2 regions of the Microbacterium sp. ZKA21 genome follow, and region 1 is predicted to be linked to the other one. Evidence: predicted binding sites of a transcription regulator. Region 1 holds the regulator's gene; the other holds the start of a gene.

Region 1 (11,394 bases):
ACGGACAGTACTGTACTCATGCGCGACCTCCAGCCGCCGAAGTCGGATCCAGGGCGTCGCGCAGGCCGTCGGCGATGAGTGCCATCGACACGGTCAGCAGCGTCAGCGCGAGGGCGGGGAAGTAGAACAGCCACGGAGCACTGACGAGGGTGCTCGAGCCGTAGCCGATCAGCGCACCGAGCGAGACGTCGGGCAGCTTGACTCCGAATCCGAGGAACGACAGCGCGGTCTCGGTCAGCACCGCCGAGACGACACCGAGCGTGAAGTTGATCACGAGCAGCGAGCCGATGTTCGGCAGCATGTGCCGGGTGACGATCTTCAGGCCTGGCAGGCCCGCGTAGCGCGCTGCGTGGATGTACTCGCGCTCGCGCAGTGAGAGCGACAGCGTCCAGATGATGCGCGCCGGCATGAACCAGCCGACCACGAACACCATGACCAGGGAGATCACGATCCAGTTGCCGCCCGCGTCGTTGGAGATCATCGCGAGGATCAGGAAGTTCGGGATCACCATCATGAAGTGGATCACGATGAGCATGATCCGCTCGTACGGGCCGCGGAAGTACGCAGCCGTCGCGCCTACGATAGCGGAGACGGCCGTCGTGCCGAACGCGACGACGACGGCGATCATCATCGAGCGCTGAAGACCTGTCGCCACCTGCGCGAAGTTGTCGTTCCCGGATCCGTTGGTGCCGAACCAGTGCTCGGCCGACGGCCCCTGGCGCAGCGCCAGGAAGTCGAGATCCGACGGGCTGTACGGCGAGATGAGCGGCCCGATGATCGCGAACAGCACGAGCAGGATGAGGATCACGATGCCGATCAGTGCACCGCGGTTGCGCATGAAGCGGCGCGTGTACAGCTTCATGAGCGACGTGCGCTTGCGCGTCTTCAGCTTGTTCTCGATCTCCGCAGAGACCTCGATCGCTTCGATGGACATCAGTTCACCCGCACTCTCGGATCGAGGATGACAACGGTGATGTCGGCGAGGATGGCGCCGATCGCCGTCATGAGGGCACCGAACGCGGCGACCGCGACGACGCCGTGGATGTCGTTGCCGTTCAGGGTCGTGATGAAGTACCGCCCCATGCCGTTCCAGTTGAAGATCGTCTCGGTCAGGACCGCCCCCGTGAAGACGGCGGGGATCGTGAACGCGACCTGCGTGGTGACGGGGATCATCGAGGTGCGCAGGGCGTGCTTGCGGATGGCCTGCTGCTTCGTCAGTCCCTTCGCGCGTGCCGTGCGCACGTAGTCGGCCTTGATGTTGTCGAGCAGCAGGGAGCGCTGCAGGAAGTGGATGCCGGCGTACCCGGTGATCACAAGGCTCAATGTCGGCAGAGTCAGATGCTGGAGGACGTCCACCAAGACGGGGAAGAAGCCCTCGACCCCGGGGCTGGAGGAGCCGACGACGTAGAACACGGTGGTGCCGACGGCGTTGTTGAAGTTGATCGCGAGCAGCACGAGGGCGAAGCCCGACACCACGGTGGGGATGTTCATCGTGATGATGCTCGTGCCCTGGCCGATGCGGTCGGCGAGCTTGTACTGCCGCGACGCTGTGTACACGCCGAGCGCGATGCCGAGGATCGTCGTGATGATGGTCGCGCCGAGCACCAGCTCAGCGCTGACCCAGACGCGGTAGGCGACCTGCTCGTTGACCGACTCTCCGGTGGGTCCCATGCCCCAGTCCCAGTGGAACAGGATGTTGGAGAACCAGGTCCACCACCGCTGGAACAGCGGGATCGAATCGCTGAGGTTCCGAGGGACGAGAAGCGCATCGATCTGCTCGGGTGAGAGCGGAGGCCGGCGTCCGACGTAGTTGTTCTCGGGATCGAGATAGTTCCATGCCAGGAAATAAGTGATGTTCGTCGCGATGACGATCATCAGCACCCACCCCAGGAGGCGGCGCACGAGGTACTTGATCAAGGTGTTGAGTCTTTCTCTATACAGACGCGCGCGGGATCTTCCGACGCAACGCTGGGTCGGGATGATAGTCAAGCACCATCCGCGGTCTTGCGCGATGCAACACCGTTACGTGTCTGTTACGGAGTCGTATCGCCTGTGGAACTCAGTGTCACTGAGAGAGCCAAGGCAACTTCGCGAGACTATCACTGGTTTCGACGAATCGGGGATTAGGGACGGCTCACCGTAGAATCGTCGAGACATGTCACCACGCGCTCTCACCCCGCTCTCGCCTGCCGCGACGCCGCCTTCGCAGATCCGGAATTTCTGCATCATCGCCCACATCGATCACGGCAAGTCGACCCTTGCCGACCGGATGCTGCAGATCACCGGAGTCGTCTCCGATCGCGACATGCGCGCGCAGTACCTGGATCGGATGGACATCGAGCGCGAGCGCGGCATCACGATCAAGAGCCAGGCCGTCCGGATGCCGTGGCAGATCGACGGCGACACGTTCGCGCTGAACATGATCGACACCCCCGGCCACGTCGACTTCACGTACGAGGTGTCGCGCTCGCTGGCCGCGTGCGAGGGCGCGATCCTGCTCGTCGACGCCGCCCAGGGCATCGAGGCCCAGACGCTCGCGAACCTGTACCTCGCGCTCGAGAACGACCTGCACATCATCCCGGTGCTGAACAAGATCGATCTCCCGGCCGCCGACCCGGAGAAGTACGCCAAGGAACTCGCCTCCCTCATCGGCGGCAAGCCGGAGGACGTGCTGCGCGTCTCGGGCAAGACCGGCGTCGGAGTCGAGGAGCTCCTCGACCGACTCGTGCAGGAGATCCCCGCTCCTCAGGGCGACGCGGACGCACCGGCACGCGCGATGATCTTCGACTCCGTCTACGACGCGTACCGCGGTGTCGTCACGTATGTCCGCATGGTCGATGGCAGCCTGAGCCCGCGCGAGCGGATCCAGATGATGTCCACCGGAGCGACGCACGAGGCTCTCGAAGTCGGCGTCTCCAGCCCGGAGCCGGTGCCCTCGAAGGGCCTGGGGGTCGGCGAGGTCGGTTACCTCATCACCGGAGTGAAGGACGTCCGGCTGTCGAAGGTCGGTGACACGATCACGACGGCGCGCAAACCATCCACTCAGGCGCTGCCGGGCTACACCGACCCGAAGCCGATGGTGTTCTCGGGCATCTATCCGATCGACGGCAGCGACTACGCCGAGCTGCGCGAAGCGCTCGACAAGCTCAAACTCTCCGATGCGTCGCTGCAGTACGAGCCCGAGACATCCGTGGCGCTCGGATTCGGCTTCCGCTGCGGGTTCCTCGGACTCCTGCACCTCGAGATCATCACCGAGCGACTCGAGCGCGAGTTCGGCCTCGACCTCATCACGACGGCGCCGAGCGTGATCTACGAGGTGCTCACGAGCGACACAGGCGAAACCGTCACGGTCACGAACCCGAGCGAGTACCCGGACGGCCGTATCGGTTCGGTGTCGGAGCCAGTGGTGAAGACCGCGATCCTGCTGCCCAAGGACTATGTCGGCACCGTCATGGAGCTCTGCCAGTCCCGACGCGGAACTCTGCTCGGCATGGAGTACTTCTCCGAGGAGCGCGTCGAGCTGCGCTACAACATGCCACTCGGCGAGATCGTCTTCGACTTCTTCGATCAGCTGAAGTCCAAGACGCAGGGGTACGCCTCGCTCGACTACGAGCCCGCCGGCCAGCAGGAAGCGGACCTGGTGAAGGTCGACATCCTCCTCCAGGGCGAGAAGGTCGATGCGTTCAGCTCGATCGTGCACCGCGACAAGGCGTACGCCTACGGCACGATGATGGCCGAGCGGCTGCGCAAGCTCATCCCTCGCCAGCAGTTCGAAGTCCCGATCCAGGCCGCGATCGGCGCGCGCATCATCGCCAGAGAGACCATTCGCGCGATCCGCAAGGACGTGCTCGCCAAGTGCTACGGCGGTGACATCACCCGCAAGCGCAAGCTGCTCGAGAAGCAGAAGGAGGGCAAGAAGCGCATGAAGATGGTCGGCCGCGTCGAGGTTCCCCAGGAGGCGTTCATCGCAGCGCTCTCCGGTGATGTCGAGGGCAAGGAGAAGAAGTAGTCGGCTCCGCGGGTCGGAGGACCCTCTCAGGGAGGATGGGTAGGCTGGAGATCATGCGGCGCGGTACCTTCCGAGACGACACGGTGGACTATGCGGCCGTGGGGGCGACTCATGCCCCCGACCTCATGCAGTATCCGCCGGAGCACAGCATCCCCGCGGAGAACGCCTGGCGGATCGGCAGCGGAGCCGAGCGCTTCCGGACGGCGGGTGACGCACTGCTGTCCTGGACGGCGCAGCGCGCGGCCGGACTCTCCGTCGACGATGTCCGCCCGGCACCGGGACCCTCCTACTCGGGCGTCAGCTTCGATGCCGAGGGCAATGCGATCGCGCCCAGCCGTCGTGACGTCGAGCAGCGCTTCGATTCAGAGGGGCTTCCGTACGCCGGCGCCGGCATGACCGTGCATCTGCGCGGCCGCGTCGCCGGGATGCGCGCGGATGCCGAACTGCGTGTGATCTCGGTGACCGAGGACGCCAGGCGCATCGGCTTCGTGCTGGGCACCGTCGGCGGGTCCGTGGTGAAGGGCGAGGAATCGTTCGACATCGAGTGGCGCGAGGACAACGACGAGGTCTGGTTCACGGTCCGTGCGTTCGACGCGCCGAGCGGCCTGCTGTATCGCACGCTTCCGGCGCTCGTGAAGCGTCGTCGTCGTGAACTCTTCGCACGGTACCTGCGGGCGATCTCCCCGTTGTACGCGACTCCGCTCTGATGGCGGGGCCCCTTCCGATCGGCGATCCGGCACCCGTCGACGGTCGCCTGCCCGCCGATCTGCGGATCGACGGCGAGACTCCGTTCTCGGCGTACCTGCACGTGCCGTTCTGCCGGGTGCGCTGCGGATACTGCGACTTCAACACGTACACGTCGAGCGAGTTGCGCGGCGCGAAGCAGGAGGACTACGCCACGACGCTGATCGCCGAGATCGACCTCGCGCGTCGAGTGCTCTCGGACGCCGGCGCGCTGCGGCCGATGGACACCGTCTTCTTCGGCGGTGGCACGCCGACGCTGCTCCCGGCGGGCGATCTGGCACGGATGCTGACAGCGGCGGCTGATGCCTTCGGGCTGCGCGACGGGGCGGAGGTCACGGTCGAGGCGAACCCGGACACGGTCACGCCGGAGGTGGCGAAGACGCTCGTGGATGCCGGGGTCACGCGTCTCTCGATCGGAATGCAGTCCGCGGTGCCGCACGTGCTCGCCACCCTGGACCGCACGCACGAACCGGCGAACGTGCGCACCGCGGTCGAGGCGGCGCGCGACGCCGGACTCGCCGTGAGCGTGGATCTCATCTACGGAGCGCCGGGGGAGTCGCTGGCCGATTGGGAGACCTCGCTGGATACTGCGCTGGCACTGTCGCCGGATCACATCTCCGCATACGCGCTCATCATCGAGGACGGCACGAAGCTCGCGCGTCAGATCCGCCGCGGCGAGGTCCCGAAACCGGACGACGATCTGCAGGCCGACATGTACGAGCTCGCCGACCGCCGTCTCGCGGATGCCGGGTTCGAGTGGTACGAGGTGAGCAATTGGGCTCGCCCTTCGACAGGCTCAGGTGCCGAATCGACGGGCAACCGCTCGCGTCACAATCTCGCCTATTGGCGCGGTACGGACTGGTGGGGGTTCGGCCCCGGAGCCCACAGCCATGTCGCCGGGCTGCGCTGGTGGAACGTCAAGCATCCGGCTGCGTATGCTCAGCGGCTCGCGGCATCCGAGTCGCCGGCAGCCGGCACCGAACGGCCGGATGAGGAGTCCCGGATGCTCGAGCGGGTGCTCCTGCTGAGCCGGATCCGTGAGGGCATCGCGATCGCCGATCTTCCCGATTCGAATCGTTCGCGCGTTGCGGGCCTGATCGCCGATGGCCTCGTCGAGCCCGCCGCAGCGCTCTCCGGCCGCGTGCAGCTGACGCTGAAGGGTCGGCTGCTGGCCGACGCAGTGGTGCGCGAGCTCACGGACTGAGCGGCAGCAGATCCAGAGGCTCCTGCCTGCGCTGGGGACCATCGCTGATCCGTGTGTCGTACCGGCGGGTCGTTCGGCTCTCGTCGAAGGCCGGCCAGCCCGGATCTCCCGTCGCGATGAAGCGGATCCAGTCCGCATTCATCGCGGCGGCCAGCTCCCGCGGAGCATCAGGGCCCGCGAGTCGGTGCGACTCGGCATCCGCGAGTCGGTCGAAGACGAAGCCGAGCTCGAGCGCGTGCGCGGCGCGCAGGTCACGCACGGGGCTCTGCCACGCGAATTCGTACAGGTAGGTCGGCGACGGCTTCGCCGTGGCGACGCGCGTGGCCGGTGCGCGGAGGATGGCATCGGTCGCCACCTGGCCGAAGATCTCACCGGTGGAGGCGCCGGGCCACGCGCTCCGGTAGGCGCGGATCGCGCGCGCGGGGATACGCAGCGCCAGGCGGGCGGCGAACAGCTTGAGCTCCGTCACGCCGGCGAGTGCCTCGGGCGTGAACCAGAGCCGGTACTCGTCCGTGTTGGATCCGATCAGCAGGGGCGTCTCGATCGAGGCGAGTACGTCGTGCGGGGAACGCGGCAGGCTCTCGGGGTCGATCGTGAGCTGGAACCCGGGAGCGCCGCCCAGCGGCGAGCTTCCGGTCGCGTGCTGCCGGCGCGCCTCGAGTAGCTCATCCGGCGCGACAGCTGCGAAAGCGTCCCTCGTCGGTCGGATGCCGAGCCGCTTGGCGAGCTGGGCCGTGACGCGACCGGCCTTCTGCGCGGACTGCGCCTGCAGGGGGCCGGACTGGATGATCGCCCGGGAGACAAGCGCCCGTGAATCGTCACGGGCGAGGAGACCGGCGACGAGTGATCCACCGGCCGATTCACCCATCACGGTGATGCGCGCGGGGTCGCCTCCGAAGGCCGAGATCTCACGATGCACCCACTCCAGGCCGGCGGCGACGTCGCGTAGCCCGAGGTTGCGCGGCGCACCGTCGAGGACCGAGAAGCCCTCGGACCCGAGCCGATAGCCGATCGAGGCGAAGACGACACCGGCCCTGGCGAAAGCCGTGCCGTCGTAGCCGGGCAGGGCCGGCGCTCCGCGCTCGAAGGCGCCGCCGTGGATCCAGAGCACCACCGGTGCCCCGGCGGCGCCCTCTGGACTCCAGACGTTCGCCGTGAGGATGTCGTCGCCGGGGATCCTCACGCTGCCGAGCAGTTCGCCGATCGCCCCGGGGTACGGCAGCTGCGGGGCGGTGGGGCCGAACGCGGTGGCGTCGCGCACACCCTCCCAGGCGGCGGGCGGCTGCGGTTCGTGGAAGCGGTTCGCACCGAACGGCGGGGCCGCGTACGGGATGCCGAGAAAACGTCGGATCCCGGCATCCGCTTCGCCCTTCAGGATGCCGGTGGAGATGGTGACCTGAGGGTGAGCGCTCATGTCCTTCATCGTACGGGCGCGCCCGATCCGCGACATGAGCGCGGTCGGACTCGAGCGACGGGTAGAATTGGCACTCGGAAGCAGTGAGTGCCAGCGGGAGGAGAGCGGTCATGGTCACTGAGCGCGGTCTGCAGGTGCTCCGGGCGATCGTGCAGGACTATGTCGCCACGCATGAGCCGGTCGGGAGCAAGTCGATCGTCGACCGCTACTCGTTCGGTGTCTCGGCGGCGACCATCCGCAATGACATGGCGCTGCTCGAGGACGAGGAGCTGATCACGGCTCCGCACACGTCGTCGGGGCGGGTGCCGACGGACAAGGGCTATCGGGTCTTCGTCAACCACCTCGCCCAGTTGCGTCCGCTCTCCACGGCACAGCGCAGCGCGATCGAGATGTTCCTCGCGGACCCGACCGATCTCGACGACCTGATGGCGCGTACGGTCCGCGTGCTCACGCAGCTCACCGGACAGGTGGCGCTGGCGCAGTATCCGTCGTTCGCGCGCGCGCATCTCACGCATCTCGAACTCGTCGCGCTCGCACCGAATCGGCTGCTCGTCGTGCTCGTCACCGACGCCGGGGGCGTCTCCCAGCGCATCGCCGGTCTCCCGGTCGATCTGGACGAGGCCGAGGTCGCAGTGCTGCGTGCCCGGTTGTCCGCATCCATCACCGGGCGGGCCGTGAGCGAGGCGCGCGAACTGGTCGGCGCCCTCGCCGCGACGGTGAAGCCCGGGCGCACCGACATCGCTCAGCGCGTACTGGCCGGCGTCATCGCAGAGGAGCTGGACGAGTTCCGTCAGGAGAAGCTCGTCATGGCAGGAGCTGCGACTCTGGCTCGACGGGAACAGGACTTCCGCGGCAGCATCCACCCGCTTCTCGAGGCGATCGAGGAGCAGGTGACGCTGCTGCGGCTGATGAGCGAGATGGTGACCGACGAGCAGGGACTCGCGGCCAGCATCGGCACGGAGAACGAGCCGTTCGGTCTGGGCGAGGCCTCGATCGTGGCGAGCAACTACGCCACCCCTGGCGGGATGGCGCGGGTCGGCGTGATGGGCCCGACCCGGATGGACTATCCGAGCAATCTGGCGGCTGCGCGGGCTGTGGCCCGCTACCTGTCCCGGTTGCTCGACGAAGACGAGAGGTGACTGTGGCGGACCACTATGAGGTCCTCGGGGTGTCGCGCGACGCGTCCCAGGACGAGATCAAGAAGGCGTACCGGCGACTGGCGCGGCAGCTGCACCCGGATGTGAATCCGGGTGACGATGCGTCGGAGCGGTTCAAGCTCGTCACGCACGCATACGACGTGCTCAGTGACGAGGAGTCGCGACGCCGCTACGACATGGGCGGCGACGACAACGGCGGATTCGGTGCCGGCGGCTTCGGCGGGTTCGGGGACATCTTCGAGACGTTCTTCGGCGCGGCGGGCGGCGGCCGGAGTGCGCGCCCCCGATCTCGTCGCGAGCGCGGCCAGGATGCACTCGTGCGGGTCGATCTCGACCTCGGAGACGTGGTCTTCGGCGCGCACCGGGACATCGAGGTCGACACCGCGGTGCTCTGCGAGACGTGTCAGGGCTCCTGCTGCCAGGAGGGCACGTCGCCCGTGACGTGCGACATCTGCGGCGGCTCCGGGCACGTGCAGCGTCAGGTTCGGAGCCTTCTCGGCAACGTCGTCACCTCCCAGCCGTGCGGAACGTGCGAGGGCTACGGCACGACGATTCCGTACCCGTGCGCGACATGCGCCGGTCAGGGCCGGGTCCGCTCGCGCCGGACGGTGTCGCTGGACATCCCGGCCGGCGTCGAGACGGGGCTGCGCCTGCAGCTGCCCGGTTCCGGCGAGGTCGGCAAGGCCGGCGGTCCGAACGGCGATCTGTACGTCGAGGTCTCGGTCGCGTCGCACGCCACGTTCAGCCGCGAGGGCGACGATCTGCTCGCGACCCTCGAGGTCGCGATGACGGATGCCGTCCTCGGCACGGAGACGACGATCGACGGGCTCGACGGACCCGTAGACCTCGAGATCCGGCCGGGTGTGCAGTCCGGTGATGTCCTGACCATCAAGGGCCGCGGCATCACGCCGCTGCGCGGCACGCAGCGCGGCGACCTCCGGGTCGGAGTGCAGGTGCTCACGCCCACCAAGCTGGATTCGGCCCAGCGCCGCCTGATCGAGGACTTCGCGAAGAAGGCCAAGGCGCCGAAGCCTCAGCTCGCACAGTTCCAGCAGGGGCTCTTCTCCAAGCTCCGCGACCGGTTCCGCGGGCACTGAGTCATGGCGCTGCACTTCGTCGTCGAATCCGCGTCGGATGCCGGTGAAGGGAGCATCGTCTCGCTCACGGGTGCCGAGGCGAAGCACGCCGCCGTGGTCCGCCGTGTGCGGGTCGGCGAGACGATCACGATCGGGGACGGCGCCGGGGTCTGGCTGGACGGTTCGGCCGTCGATGTATCGGCGTCGCGCGTCGACGTCCGTATCGGACGCCGCCACGAGATCGCGAAGCCGTCTCCGCGTCTGGTGCTCGTGCAGGCGCTCGCGAAGGGCGACCGCGACGAGCTCGCCGTGCAGGCGTCGTGCGAACTCGGAGTGGATGAGATCGTGCCCTGGCAGGCGGCGAGGAGCGTTTCGCGCTGGGAGGGGCCGAAGGCCGCGAAGGGGCGCGAGCGCTGGGCGTCGATCGTGCGCGAGGCCGCCAAGCAGGCGCATCGCGCCTGGATCCCGACAGTGTCGCCGGTGAACTCGACGGCGCAGCTCGCGCAGCGCGCGGGGGAGGAGCGGATGCTCGTGCTCGACCCCACGGCGGAGGATCGTCTGTCCCTGGTCGAACCGGACGGACGCGACCTCGTGCTGGTGGTCGGACCGGAGGGCGGAATCGCGCCGGAGGAGCTCGAGCGTCTCTCCGCGGCCGGTGCGGAGCGGGTGCGCCTGGGCGACACCGTGCTGCGCACGTCGACCGCGGGGCCTGCGGCGATCGCCGTGCTGTCCGCGAGCCTCGGGCGCTGGTGACCCGGATCCGGTGACGGCGTCGGCTCCGACCCACGGCCGCCGCTGTCCGGCGCCGGATAGACTGGCCCCATGACGTCGCCCTCGATCTTCACGCGCATCCTCACCGGGGAGATCCCCGGTGAGCTCCTGCTCGACGACGAGCGGGTCTTCGCGATCCGCGACATCAACCCGCAGGCGCCTCTGCACGCGCTCGTGATCCCCAAGACCGAGCAGTACCGCGATGTCACCGAACTCGCAGCGGGGGACCCTGGGCTGCTGGCGGAACTCGTCGCCGCCGCGAAGCGGCTCGCCGACGAGCATGCGGACGGCGAGTACCGCCTGATCTTCAACAACGGCGCGCGCGCAGGTCAGTCGGTGTTCCACGTGCACGCGCACGTTCTCGGCAACCTGGGACAGGACGACCTCGTTGGCCTCTGACGATTCGAGCAGCGTCACCGAGCGCATCTACGCCGACGGCATCGCCATGGTGCAGCTGCTCGGCCCGCAGGACCGCCTTCTCCGGATGCTCGAGAAGGAGCACCCGGATGTCGAAGTGCTCGTCCGGGGCAATGAGATCACTCTCTCCGGCGACGCCGTTCGCGTCGCCGCCGCCAAGACCCTCGTGGAGGAACTGCTCACGATGACGAAGCAAGGCCACGACCTCGCCCCGAGCGACGTCAGCAGCTCGGCCCGGATGCTCAGGCAGGAAGGCGGCCCGCGCCCGAGCGAGGTGCTCGGCGAGGCGATCCTGTCCACGCGCGGCAAGGTGATCCGCCCGAAGACTCTCGGCCAGAAGGAGTACGTCGACGCGATCGAGGAGAACACGATCGTCTTCGGCATCGGCCCGGCCGGCACCGGAAAGACCTATCTCGCGATGGCGAAGGCGGTCCAGGCGCTGCAGCGCAAGGAGGTGACCCGGATCATCCTCACGCGTCCTGCAGTCGAGGCAGGGGAACGGCTCGGATTCCTCCCCGGCACGCTGACCGACAAGATCGACCCGTACCTGCGCCCGCTCTACGACGCGCTCAACGAGATGATGGACCCCGAGATCGTGCCGC
Region 2 (11,394 bases), on a different contig from region 1:
GAACATGAAGCTCGGCGCGCCGAACCAGCGCGGTGAGGGGTTCTGGGCGAGCCTGTTCCCCTTCCTCTGGCGCCAGCAGGAGGCCGAGATCGAGCAGCGCGCCCGCGAGCTGCTCGCGCGCTTCAAGCTGGACGCCAAGGAGAAGGACTTCGCGGCATCCCTGTCCGGCGGCCAGCGCAAGCTGCTCGAGATGGCACGCGCGCTCATGAGCGACCCCACGCTCGTGATGCTCGACGAGCCGATGGCCGGCGTCAACCCGGCGCTGACCCAGTCGCTCCTCGAGCACATCCTGAGCCTCAAGGACCTCGGCATGACGGTACTGTTCGTCGAGCACGACATGCACATGGTGCGGCACATCGCCGACTGGGTGGTCGTGATGGCCGAGGGACGCGTCGTCGCCGAGGGCCCGCCGGATCAGGTGATGGCGGACCCCGCGGTCGTGGACGCCTATCTCGGCGCTCACCAGGACGTCGACCTCGGCGCGGTCACGGGTCGCATCCCCGTGGTGTCGGATGCCGCGGCCGAGCGTCTGCGCACTCAGATCGAGACCGAGGCCGAGGCGGAGATCGCGTCCGACGAGCCCCAGGAGGAGAAGCCATGACCGAGGACACCCGCGACGTCGTCGTCGAACTGACCGACGTGCATGCCGGATACCTGCCGGGGGTCAACATCCTCAACGGGGCGCACCTGATCGCCCGCAAGGGCGAGCTCATCGGCATCATCGGCCCGAACGGCGCCGGCAAGTCGACGCTGCTGAAGTCGATCTTCGGCATGGTGCAGGTGCGCCAGGGCGACATCACCGTGAACGGCGAGAGCATCGTCGGACTCAAGGCCGACAAGCTCGTCGCCCGCGGTGTCGGCTTCGTGCCGCAGACGAACAACGTGTTCCCCTCGCTCACGATCGAGGAGAACCTGCAGATGGGGCTCTATCAGAACCCCAAGGCCTTCGCGGAGCGCCTGGAGTTCGTCACCGGGATCTTCGCCGAGCTCGGCAAGCGGCTCAAGCAGCGGGCGGGGTCGCTGTCCGGCGGCGAACGCCAGATGGTCGCGATGTCGCGTGCGCTCATGATGGATCCGTCGGTGCTGCTGCTGGACGAGCCGTCCGCCGGTCTGTCACCGGTGCGCCAGGATGACGCGTTAATCCGGGTGTCCGACATCAACAAGGCGGGCGTGACGACGATCATGGTCGAGCAGAACGCCCGGCGCTGCCTGCAGATCTGCGACCGCGGCTACGTGCTCGATCAGGGCCGCGACGCGTACGAGGGATCCGGTCGCGATCTGCTGAACGACCCCAAGGTCATCGGCCTGTACCTGGGCACGCTGGGCACCGACGCCGCGTAGGTCTCGCGCACGAAAAGGGCTCCGGATGCCGCGGCATCCGGAGCCCTTTCGTGTGCGACTTACTTGATGCGGGTCTGCACGTTCTCGGCGTCGAACTCGTAGATGCCGATGTCAGCACCCTTCGGGTCGTTGTTCTCGTCGAAGGTCACCTTGCCCGAGTAACCGTCGTAGTCCGGCGTGCCGCCGGCGTTGATGATCTCGGCGCAGTCGGCGAAGCTCGTGCACGGCTCGCCATCGCCCTCTCCACCGGACACCGTGCGCATGGCGCCGGCGATGTCCTCGCCCTCGACGGAGACCGCGTACAGAGCCGACAGCGCGATGAGCGTCGCTGCGTCGTACGCCTCAGCCGAGTAGGTCAGCGCGTCGATGGGCTCGTTGCCCTCGGCGGTCCAGACCTCGTTGAGCTGGTCGATGAAGTCGTCCGGCAGCTCGGCGCCGGCACGGGTGCCCTTCGAGCCCTCGAGGCTGACGGGCAGGTCCGGCCAGTCCTTGAGGTTGCCGTCGACGAGGTAGAACGAACCGGTGTCGATGCCCGCGTTGCCCAGCAGCGGCGCGATGGTCGCGAACTGGTCGTACGAGACGATGGCCACGGCATCCGGCTTCTCGGCCGCGATCGTCTGCACCTGAGCGTTGAACTGGCCATCGCCCTGGTTGTAGGAGGCGTCGGCGACGACCTCGCCACCGGTGCTCTCGAACGTGCTCTTGATCGCCTCGAACAGGCCGGTGCCGTACGGGTCGTTCTGGTAGATGATGCCGAGCGTCTTGTGCCCGTCCTCGGCGATCTGGTTGCCCAGGACCTCACCCTGCAGCAGGTCGCTCGGCGCCGTGCGGAAGTACAGCGGGTTGATCCCGGAGAAGTCCGGCGAGGTGTTGGACGGCGAGACGGTGAGGATGCCCGCACCGGCGTTGCCGTCGAGGATCAGCTTCGTGACGCTCGAGGATGCCGCACCCACCATGGCCGTGATGCCGGCGCTCTGGAGGTTGGTGATCGAGGTCTCGTACGCCTTGTTGTCGAGGTCGCCCTCGTCCTCACTGGTCAGCTCGACCTGGATGCCGGCATCCGCCTCGTTGATCTGCGCGACCGCGAGCTGAACACCCGCCTCCATCGGGGCGCCGAGGAAGGCGAGAGTACCCGTAGCGGGAAGAAGCGAGCCCAGCTTCAGCGTCAGGTCGACGTTCTCCGGACGCTCGTTGGTCGTCCCCGATCCCTCGGAGGACTCGGGGGCGGGCGGGGTCGTGCTGCATCCCGCGATGACCAGCGCCGATGCTCCCAGCAGGGCGATTCCTGCCAGAAGCTTGGGGCGCGAACCCTGCAAACCGTTCATATTGCTCCTTCGACAACAGCGAACACGGCGACACCGCGCTCGGGTGCTCTAACCCTATGACCGGGCCCGATACCCGCGGGTATCGGTGCGCTAACGATCTTGTTTCGCGTTGATGACGGCGCCCGCCCTGGCCGCTCAGACGAGCTCGGGAGCCGGAGTCCGACGGTGTCGCCGCGCCGCGAGGAGCAGGTCGACGACGAACACGGCGACCGCCACCCAGACGAGGATGAAACCGATCCAGCGTTCGGTCGGCATGGGCTCGTGGAGGATCACCACGCCGATGAGGAACTGCATGATCGGCGTGATGAACTGGATCATCCCGATCACAGTGAGGTTGATCCGGCGAGCGCCGGAGGCGAACAGCAGCAGCGGCACCGCGGTCGCGACACCGGCGAAGCAGAGCAGCACGGTGTGCCACACGCCGTTGTTGCCGATCGTGATGCCGGTGGTCATCCCGACGGCGACGAGCTGGACGACCGCGATCGGGATGAGCCAGAAGGACTCGAGGGTCAGTCCGCTGACGGCATCCACCGATGGACCGATCTTCTTCTTGATCAGGCCGTAGACGCCGAAAGAGAGCGTGAGCGTCAGGGCGATCCACGGGACCGTGTGGTAGGCGACGATGATCACGACGACCGCGAGCGCGGCGATCCCGACGGCCACCCACTGCAGTCGTCGCATCCGCTCGTGCAGGACGAAGACGCCGAGCAGCACGGTCGTGATCGGGTTGATGAAGTACCCCAGCGATGTCTCGACGACCTTGTCGTCGAGCGTGCCGATGAGGAACGCCTGCCAGTTGACGTAGATGAGGAGCCCTGCGAGCGCGGTGAGCCCGAGCAGCCGCGGCTGGCGGACGATGGCCCAGAGCCGCTGCCATCCGCGCGTGATCGCGAGCAGGACCACGCAGAACGCGAGGGAGAAGAGCACTCGCCACGCGACGACCTCCCACGGCCCCGTCGGCACGAGCAGGAGGAAGTACAGCGGAAGGACGCCCCAGAGCAGGTACGCCCCGAGGGCGTAGAGGACCCCGGCCGTCTGCTCGGTGCGTGGTGGGGTCTGCGTGATCACTGATCAACCCTACGACCGGGGTCGGACAGCGGAGGACGCGATCCGCCACCTTGGCAGGAAACGCACGATGCGTGACGCACGAAGGCCCGGATGCCTGAGCATCCGGGCCTTCGAAGCGAAGGTCGCTGAGATCAGCGAACGACGACGGCGAGGACGTCGCGGGCCGACAGGACGAGGTACTCGTCTGCGCCGAACTTCACCTCGGTGCCGCCGTACTTGCTGTAGAGCACGCGGTCGCCGACGGCGACGTCGAGCGGAACACGGTTGCCGTTGTCGTCGATGCGGCCGGGGCCCACGGCCACGACCTCGCCCTCCTGGGGCTTCTCCTTGGCGGTGTCGGGGATGACCAGTCCACTCGCGGTGGTCTGCTCGGCCTCGACCTGCTGGATGACGATGCGGTCCTCGAGCGGCTTGATGGAAACCGACACGGTCTACCTCTTCTTTCTTGACGCTGACACGAAAGACTCGTTCGCACTCTCAACCCGAGAGTGCTAATGCCAGTGTAGGACGTCGGCTGGCACTCACGCAATGCGAGTGCCAGTGAGGCGTAACGCGCTGGGCGAACAGCCGCCGCGTAGGCTGAACCGGTGGAGATGACCGAGCTCGCCGCCCTGCTCACCCCGGGCGGACTGCGTCTGCTCGACGACATCGGAGGCATCGAGTCCACGACGGATGTCGCCAGGGTCGTCTCGCGGCTGCGGGCGGCCGGCCACTCCCCCGAACTCGTGTCGGCCGTCGTCGGCCAGGCACGGCTGCGCACGAAGGCGGCCGTGAAATTCGGCCCGTTCGCCGAGCGGATGCTGTTCACGCAGGCGGGTCTCGAGCAGGCGACCCGGCTCGGCGTGGCGGCACGGCACGCCGGGCGCATGCGGGCGGCCGGCATCCAGCACGTCGCCGATCTCGGGTGCGGCATCGGCGGAGACGCCCTCGCTTTCGCCGGTGCAGGACTCAGAGTGACGGCCGTCGATGCGGACGAGGTCACGGCGGCGATCGCCGCATACAACCTCGCGACGTTCGGCGAGGATGCGTCGGTCTCGCACGGAACGGCCGAAGATGCCGTGCGCACGATCTTCCCTGAGCTTCTCCCCTCGCACCCTGAGCTTGTCGAAGGGCTACCGCACGCATCGACAAGCTCAGCGAACTCCTCCACGGCGATCTGGATGGACCCGGCCCGCCGCACCTCCGGTCACAGCGAGACCAGACGAGTCACAGCATCCGACTACTCCCCGTCGTTGGACTGGGCCTTCGACGTGGCGTCCCGCATCCCCACCGGCATCAAACTCGGCCCTGGGCACGATCGCGATGCGCTGCCCGCGGATGCCGAGGCGCAGTGGGTCTCAGCCGACGGCAGCGTCGTCGAGCTCGTCGTCTGGACCGGAGCGCTCGCACGCGAGGGCGTGCGCCGGGCCGCGCTGGTGATCCGCGGCGACGAGTCGCACGAGCTGACGGCGGGAGCGGATGCCGAAGACGCCGCCGTCCGCCCGCTCGGCGCCTTCCTGCACGAGCCGGACGGGGCGGTGATCCGCGCCCGGCTGATCGGCGACGTCGCCCGGAGTCTGGATGCCGGGATGCTCGACGAGCACATCGCCTATCTGACGGGGGATGCTGCGGTGACGAGTCCGTTCGTGCAGTCCTTCCGGGTGCGCGAGTCGATGCCGGCGAACGTCAAGGCCGTAGGCGCCGCGCTTCGCAAGGCCGACATCGGAACGCTGGAGATCAAGAAGCGCGGCATGGACATCGACCCGGCGGCCTTCCGGAAGAAGCTGAAGCTGAGCGGGTCGCAGAGCGCGACGCTCCTCCTCGCGCGGGTCGGCGACCAGCGGATCGCGGTGCTCGCCGACCGGGTGTGACACAGGTCAGCCGGCTGGCGGGGTCTCCGGCGTGCGAGTGATCACGAGCTGCCGCGACGACTCACCGACGAACGTGAGCTCGAACGTGGTCGTCACCCCGCTGCCGTCGGGCCCAGCCGCATCATGCGAGGTGATGCTCATACGCATCGGCTCGTCCGTCAGATCGTGCGTCGGTGTGCATGTGTCGATGGGTGATCCGAACTCGCCGACGAAGATCAGACAGGTCTGCGCTCCTGGCACGGTCGCGAGCCAGACCGGGCGCTCGTCGAATGCGCCGATCAGCTCAAGCTCCTGGGTGGCGTAGTGCTCTCTGCGCCATTGGCCTGTAGGCCTTCGCGCGCAGCTCGTCGAGTTCGGCGGCATCCTCTTCCGTCACGGCTCGATATCTCCTGTCGTTTCGTCGCCGGCCCCGTCGGGCCCCATTGCCGGTATTCGTTCGATCGTGAGCGTCAGTGGACGCACGTCATGCGCGCTCAGACGGTAGGTCGTGACCCAGCCGTCGCCGACGTCTACCTCCAGTGTCGCGGTCTCAGGATCATTGGGGTGGTCTGCGCAGGCGCGCTCGACCGTGACGTCGAGCGCAGCGATGATGCACGTGCCCGTGCTGAGGTACTCCACCCAGATGGGCCGGTCGCCGTCGTAGCCGATGAGTTCGACGGATTCGCCGCTGATGCCGGTCTCGCGTTCGATCCGATCGAGAGTCGCGAGTTCATCCTCGGTGTATTGCGACCTCCATTCCCACATTCCCGGGGTCCAGAGCTGAACCGCCACATCGAGATCGCCGTCCAATGCCCGGACGACGTTCACGTTGAGGCCGCTCGATTCGCTCTCGACGTCGGCCGGCAGACTGATTCCGGCGTAAAGACCAGCCCCGTGATTGTCGAACTGATCCGTCGAAGTGCATGCTCGTTCGCGACGATCCTCGACCGTGACGAGGACGCACTGCGTGTCGCCGTCGTCTCGCGTGACGTGCCAGATCGTTGCTTCCCGCACCTGTTCGAGCGGCGTGATCGAACCGGGGTCGTACTCGCCCCTGGCCTCCAGCTCCGCCCGCTCGGCACCGACCGAGAGCGACAGTGCCACGGAGCGCAGGACCTCCTGGCCGAACACGGCGAAGCCGACACCGAACCCGAGCAGGAGCGCGATGCCGACAGCCGCATACGGGAACCAACGGCGTGCGACGATACCGCGAACCCCCGCGGCGTGCGCGAGGACGTCCTGCTCCGCGGCAGCATCGCCGTCGCTCTCGGCGAGGTTCGACTCCGCGCGGAGCCGCTCGCCTTCCGCCGACGTCTCGGAAGTCTCGGGAGCAGACGGCTGCAGCACGGCCGCCGCAGCATCCACCGCACCCGGATCGGTGCTCGCGTCCACTGTCGGTGCCGCCCCGCGTGCCCGCTCCTGCAGCTCGTCGAGCCGACGCGCCTGGGCGTCAGTCAGCTCGCCATCCGGTCCATACGCCTTGGCGCGAAGCTCATCGAGTTCGGCGGCATCCGCATCCGTCATTCGATCACCTCTCCGGTCGTGTCGTCGATCACCCCATCCGGTGCCGCAGCCGTGACGCGCTCGATCGTGAGCATCGGCCCCCGCGTATCCGACGCCGTCACGTGATACCGCGTGGCCGTGCCATCGGGGCCGACGACCTCGAGCACGATCGGGGCACTCGCATCCTCTGCGCACGCGCGCTCGACCGAGCCGACCGTTGCGACGATGACGCACCCGCTCGGGCCGCTGAACTCCTGCCAGACGGGTCGATCGTCGTCATAGCCGACGATCTGCAGGAACTCCCCGCCGACGCCGGTCTCGCTCTCGATCCGGTCGATGATGGCGAGTTCGTCCTCCGAGTACTGCGACCGCCAATCCCACATCTCATCCGGCGACCAGACCTGGGCCACGACGGCGAGGCGTCCGTCGACGTCCCGGACCACGGTGACGTTGAGCCCGCTCACGTCGCCGTCGTCGTCCGCAGGCAGACTCATCGAGGCGTAGAGTCCGCCGCCCAGCTGGTCGAACTGGTCGTTCGGAACACACGCCGATTCGTTCCGCTCGTCGATGGTGAGAAGCAGACACTGGTTCTCCCCCTCATCGCGCGTCGCGTGCCAGATCGTCGCGCCGTGCGCCTGCCCGAGCGCCGTGATCGATCCGGGGTCGAAGTCCGCCTCGGCCTCCAGTCTGACCTGCTCGGCACCGACCGCCAGCGAAAGAGCCATCGACCGGATGATGCTCTGGCCGAACACGACGAACCCGATGCCGAATCCAAGCAGCAGGACGAGTCCGACCGCCGCGTACGGGAACCACCGGCGCGTGAGGATGCCGCGGCGGCCGTGGCGACCGACAGGATCCGTCGAGTCAGCACCATCCGTCACCTCGACGGCGAGCCCAGCACTGCGGTCGACGTCATCCGTGGGTCCGGCGTCCCCGGATGCCCCTGAATCGACGGCATCCCCCGCGGACCCGCCGACGGCGGCGGTGTCTCCGGCCTGCGCCTTCTCCGGCGACATCGCCGCTGCGACCCGCTTGTCCTCGAGATTGTGCAGGCGAGCGGCATCCGCCGCCGACAGGCTCCCGCCCGGGGCATACGCCCGGCGATGCAACTCCCGAAGCTCGACCGCCTCCCCCGACGACAGCATCCGACTACCCGAATATCCCGGGCTGCATCGCCGCCCAGATCAACCAGCCCGCGCTGTACAGCGTCGCGATGCTCCCGAGGACCAGAGCCCAGATCGCGACCGCCCTGCTCTCCAACGGCCGACGCAGTGCCATGATCGCGGCGACCACCGCGACGATCGCCACCGGGATCCCCCAGCCGACGAAGAACGACGCCACGAGCGCGACGATCGCCGCCAGGAGGGCCCACGGCGCGAGGCGCGAGGCGTCCTGTTCGGTCGGCGCCGTGACGGTGGGCTCCCAGGCTCCGACGGCATCCGGGTCGGGGCCGCTCGCAACGACCGGCTCGATGCCGACCGGCCCCGTTGGCAGCTTGGAGTATCCCTCGCGCCGCGCGCCGGGCAGCCGCGCGGTGCCCGCCGGCTTCTCGACCTCGGGGCTGGCACCCTCGACGCGCGGCTCGCGCGGCAGATCGCTCATGCCGCGGCCTCCGCCTGCGGTGCCACCTGGATCTCGGTCACCGGCAGCGTCGAATCCGCACCGAAGGCGAGTGCGGACGGCTGACGCCCGGACGAGATCAGCTCGGCGGCGAGCGCGGCGATCATCGCACCGTTGTCGGTGCACAGCGAGAGAGGCGGGATCCGCACTGTGACGCCGGCGGCCTCGGCGCGGGCCAGTGCGACCTCACGCAGGCGACGGTTGGCGATCACCCCGCCGCCGAGCAGCAGTCGGGGGACGCCGAGGTCGTGGCAGGCGGCGAGCGCCTTGGTCACCAGCACGTCGACGACGGCCTCGCGGAAGCTCGCCGCGACATCGCCGACCGGCACCGGCGCCCCGTCGGCCTCGCAGCGCTCCACCCAACGGGCCACCGCGGTCTTCAGGCCGGAGAACGAGAAGTCGTAGCGGTGCTTCGCCATGTCCGACGCGCGCGACAGCCCGCGGGGGAAGCGGATCGCGGTGGGATCGCCGTCGGCCGCGGCCCTGTCGATCTCGGGCCCGCCCGGGTACGGCAGCGACAGCAGACGCGCCACCTTGTCGAAGGCCTCCCCCGCCGCGTCGTCCATGGTCTCGCCGAGCAGTTCTACATCGGTGGTGAGATCGCGCACGTGCAGCAGCGACGTGTGCCCGCCGGACACGAGCAGCGCGATCGTCGGATACTCCAGCGGCTCGGCATCCGGTGTCAGGATGTCGGCCGCGATGTGCCCGACGAGGTGGTTGACCGCGTACAGCGGCTTGCCGAGCGAGACGGCGAGGCCCTTCGCCGCCCCGACTCCGACCATGAGCGCCCCGGCGAGCCCAGGTCCCGACGTGACCGCGACGGCATCCAGATCCTCCAGGCGCACCTGCGCCTCGGCGAGCGCGGCCTCGATCGAGGGCTGCAACGCCTCCAGGTGCGCGCGTGCCGCGACCTCGGGCACGACGCCGCCGTAGCGCGCGTGCGCGTCCATGCTCGAGGCGATCGTGTTCGACAGCAGCGTGCGCCCGCGGACGATGCCGATCCCGGTCTCGTCGCAGCTCGTCTCGATCCCGAGCACCAGGGGTTCGCTCATGCCGTGGTCTCCTTCGGTGTCGCCGCGTCATCCGATCCGGAGGAGTCCGCTCGATCCGGAGGAACGGTCCGCCCGTTCGAGTCCTCCGGTTCGCGAGTCGTCCTCCCGTTCGGATGCCGCGTCTCCCACGCCCGCAGATCCAGCCGCATGACGATCGCGTCGACGCCGTCCGGCTGGTAGTACTGCGGGCGGCGGCCGAGCTCGGTGAATCCTTCGGACAGGTAGAGTCCTGCAGCCCCCGGGTTGTCGGCGCGGACCTCCAGGAACACCTCGCGTGCGCCCCGGACGGATGCTTCGGCCAGCAGCGCGGTCAGCAGGGCACGTCCGCGACCTGCCCCGCGGTGCGCCTCGAGCAGAGCGATCGTCTGGATGTCGGCATCCGATGATCCGCGCATCGCCCGCAGCCCGGCATAGCCGACGACCTCGCCGTCGTCCTCATCGACGACGTAATGGCCGTGCTCGCCCGCGAGCTCGGCCGCCATGGTCTCCGAACTCCAGGCATCGGTGGGGAAGGACGCGTGCTCGATCGCCATGACGGCGTCGAGGTCCGCTGGTGTCGCGAGACGGATCACGTGCCCACCTTCTTCGGCGCGCCGGGAAGGGTCACGTCCGGCTGGCGCAGATACAGCGGCTCGTGACCGGTCAGGGTCCGGCCCGCTGCGGCCGCGCGCAGGCCGACGCGCGCGAGGGCTGCCGCATCCAACTCGGCGACGTCGATCGCACGGATGCCGGCGAGGTGGGCCTCGGCGTCGACGCGCGGCACGAGAACCGTGTCCGCCACGATGTTCGGGATGCCGTCGGCATCGAGCCCGTCGAACACCGTGATCGCAACCTCGCGGCGACGAGCATCCGTCACGATCGCGAAGGGGCCGGCCGCGGCATCCCTCTCGAGCTCGGTGAGCGCAGGAGCGAAGTGGCTCGGGACCGGGAGGACGTCGATGCCGCGGCCGAGCGCGAACGTGCGCGCGGTGGCGATGCCGATGCGCAGGCCGGTGAACGGCCCGGGCCCCATGCCGGCGACGACGTGCGCGATCATCCTTGCGCCCGCGTCGTCAATCGCGCGTGTCAGCAGATCGCCGATCACCTCGGCGTGGCCGAGCGGGTCAGGACTGGAGGCATCCGAGAGGCGCGCTCCGGTGCCGTCGACGATGGCGACGGCCGAGCCCAGCGAGGTGTCGACGGCGAGGATCACGCTTCCCAGGGTAGTCGGGGCGGCGACGATCCGATCTCGCGGGCCGGGTCGTGCCGAATCGCGGACGGCGCGATGCGCATGCGGCGTGTCTGGTGCCCGCCGACGTGCGACACGCCGTCGGCGCCGGGAAGCGTCCGGAATCCGGCACCTCCGTCCGGGATCCAGGACGCTGGGTCACCGCTCGACGCGGTCGATCTCCACGACGCGCGGGGCATCGGCATCCAGGTCCTCGTCCGCGACGCCCTCGGCGCCGCCGATGGGACGCGAGAGTTCGATGTCCCACCAGGCGTCGGCCACGGCATCCGCCATGCCGCGTCCCCACTCGATCACGACCACCGACCTCGCGAAGTCGATGTCGAGGTCGTCGAGTTCGGCGGCGGAGCCGAGCCGATACGCATCCACGTGCACGAGTGGGGCGCGTCCGACGAGCGACGGATGCGTCCGGGCGATCACGAACGTCGGGC

Evidence for each region. Region 1 encodes HrcA, which represses chaperone genes, less so after heat shock. Its sites were predicted from a motif close to TTNGCACTCGNNNNNNNCGAGTGCNAA; they were not measured.
Region 2: a site for HrcA is predicted at 4,249-4,275, ahead of groES (co-chaperone GroES). Genes of this name have one in related genera too.

Annotation. Positions count from the first base shown of each region.
Region 1 covers NZ_JBNPVV010000005.1:262,109-273,502, reverse strand. Annotated here, with positions in the region: gene M2317_RS12700 (dipeptide ABC transporter ATP-binding protein) at 1-20, opposite strand, end outside; gene M2317_RS12695 (ABC transporter permease) at 17-934, opposite strand; gene M2317_RS12690 (ABC transporter permease) at 934-1,917, opposite strand; gene lepA (translation elongation factor 4) at 2,156-4,009, shown strand; gene M2317_RS12680 (DUF1990 family protein) at 4,063-4,716, shown strand; gene hemW (radical SAM family heme chaperone HemW) at 4,716-5,957, shown strand; gene M2317_RS12670 (carboxylesterase/lipase family protein) at 5,947-7,371, opposite strand; gene hrcA (heat-inducible transcriptional repressor HrcA) at 7,482-8,510, shown strand; gene dnaJ (molecular chaperone DnaJ) at 8,513-9,625, shown strand; gene M2317_RS12655 (16S rRNA (uracil(1498)-N(3))-methyltransferase) at 9,629-10,357, shown strand; gene M2317_RS12650 (HIT domain-containing protein) at 10,427-10,774, shown strand; gene M2317_RS12645 (PhoH family protein) at 10,821-11,394, shown strand, end outside.
Region 2 covers NZ_JBNPVV010000007.1:43,317-54,710, forward strand. Annotated here, with positions in the region: gene M2317_RS14270 (ABC transporter ATP-binding protein) at 1-601, shown strand, start outside; gene M2317_RS14275 (ABC transporter ATP-binding protein) at 598-1,341, shown strand; gene M2317_RS14280 (ABC transporter substrate-binding protein) at 1,401-2,666, opposite strand; gene rarD (EamA family transporter RarD) at 2,802-3,731, opposite strand; gene groES (co-chaperone GroES) at 3,866-4,162, opposite strand; gene M2317_RS14295 (class I SAM-dependent methyltransferase) at 4,322-5,584, shown strand; gene M2317_RS14300 (hypothetical protein) at 5,591-5,947, opposite strand; gene M2317_RS14305 (hypothetical protein) at 5,957-7,087, opposite strand; gene M2317_RS14310 (hypothetical protein) at 7,084-8,211, opposite strand; gene M2317_RS14315 (hypothetical protein) at 8,216-8,668, opposite strand; gene tsaD (tRNA (adenosine(37)-N6)-threonylcarbamoyltransferase complex transferase subunit TsaD) at 8,665-9,738, opposite strand; gene rimI (ribosomal protein S18-alanine N-acetyltransferase) at 9,735-10,310, opposite strand; gene tsaB (tRNA (adenosine(37)-N6)-threonylcarbamoyltransferase complex dimerization subunit type 1 TsaB) at 10,307-10,930, opposite strand; gene tsaE (tRNA (adenosine(37)-N6)-threonylcarbamoyltransferase complex ATPase subunit type 1 TsaE) at 11,105-11,394, opposite strand, start outside.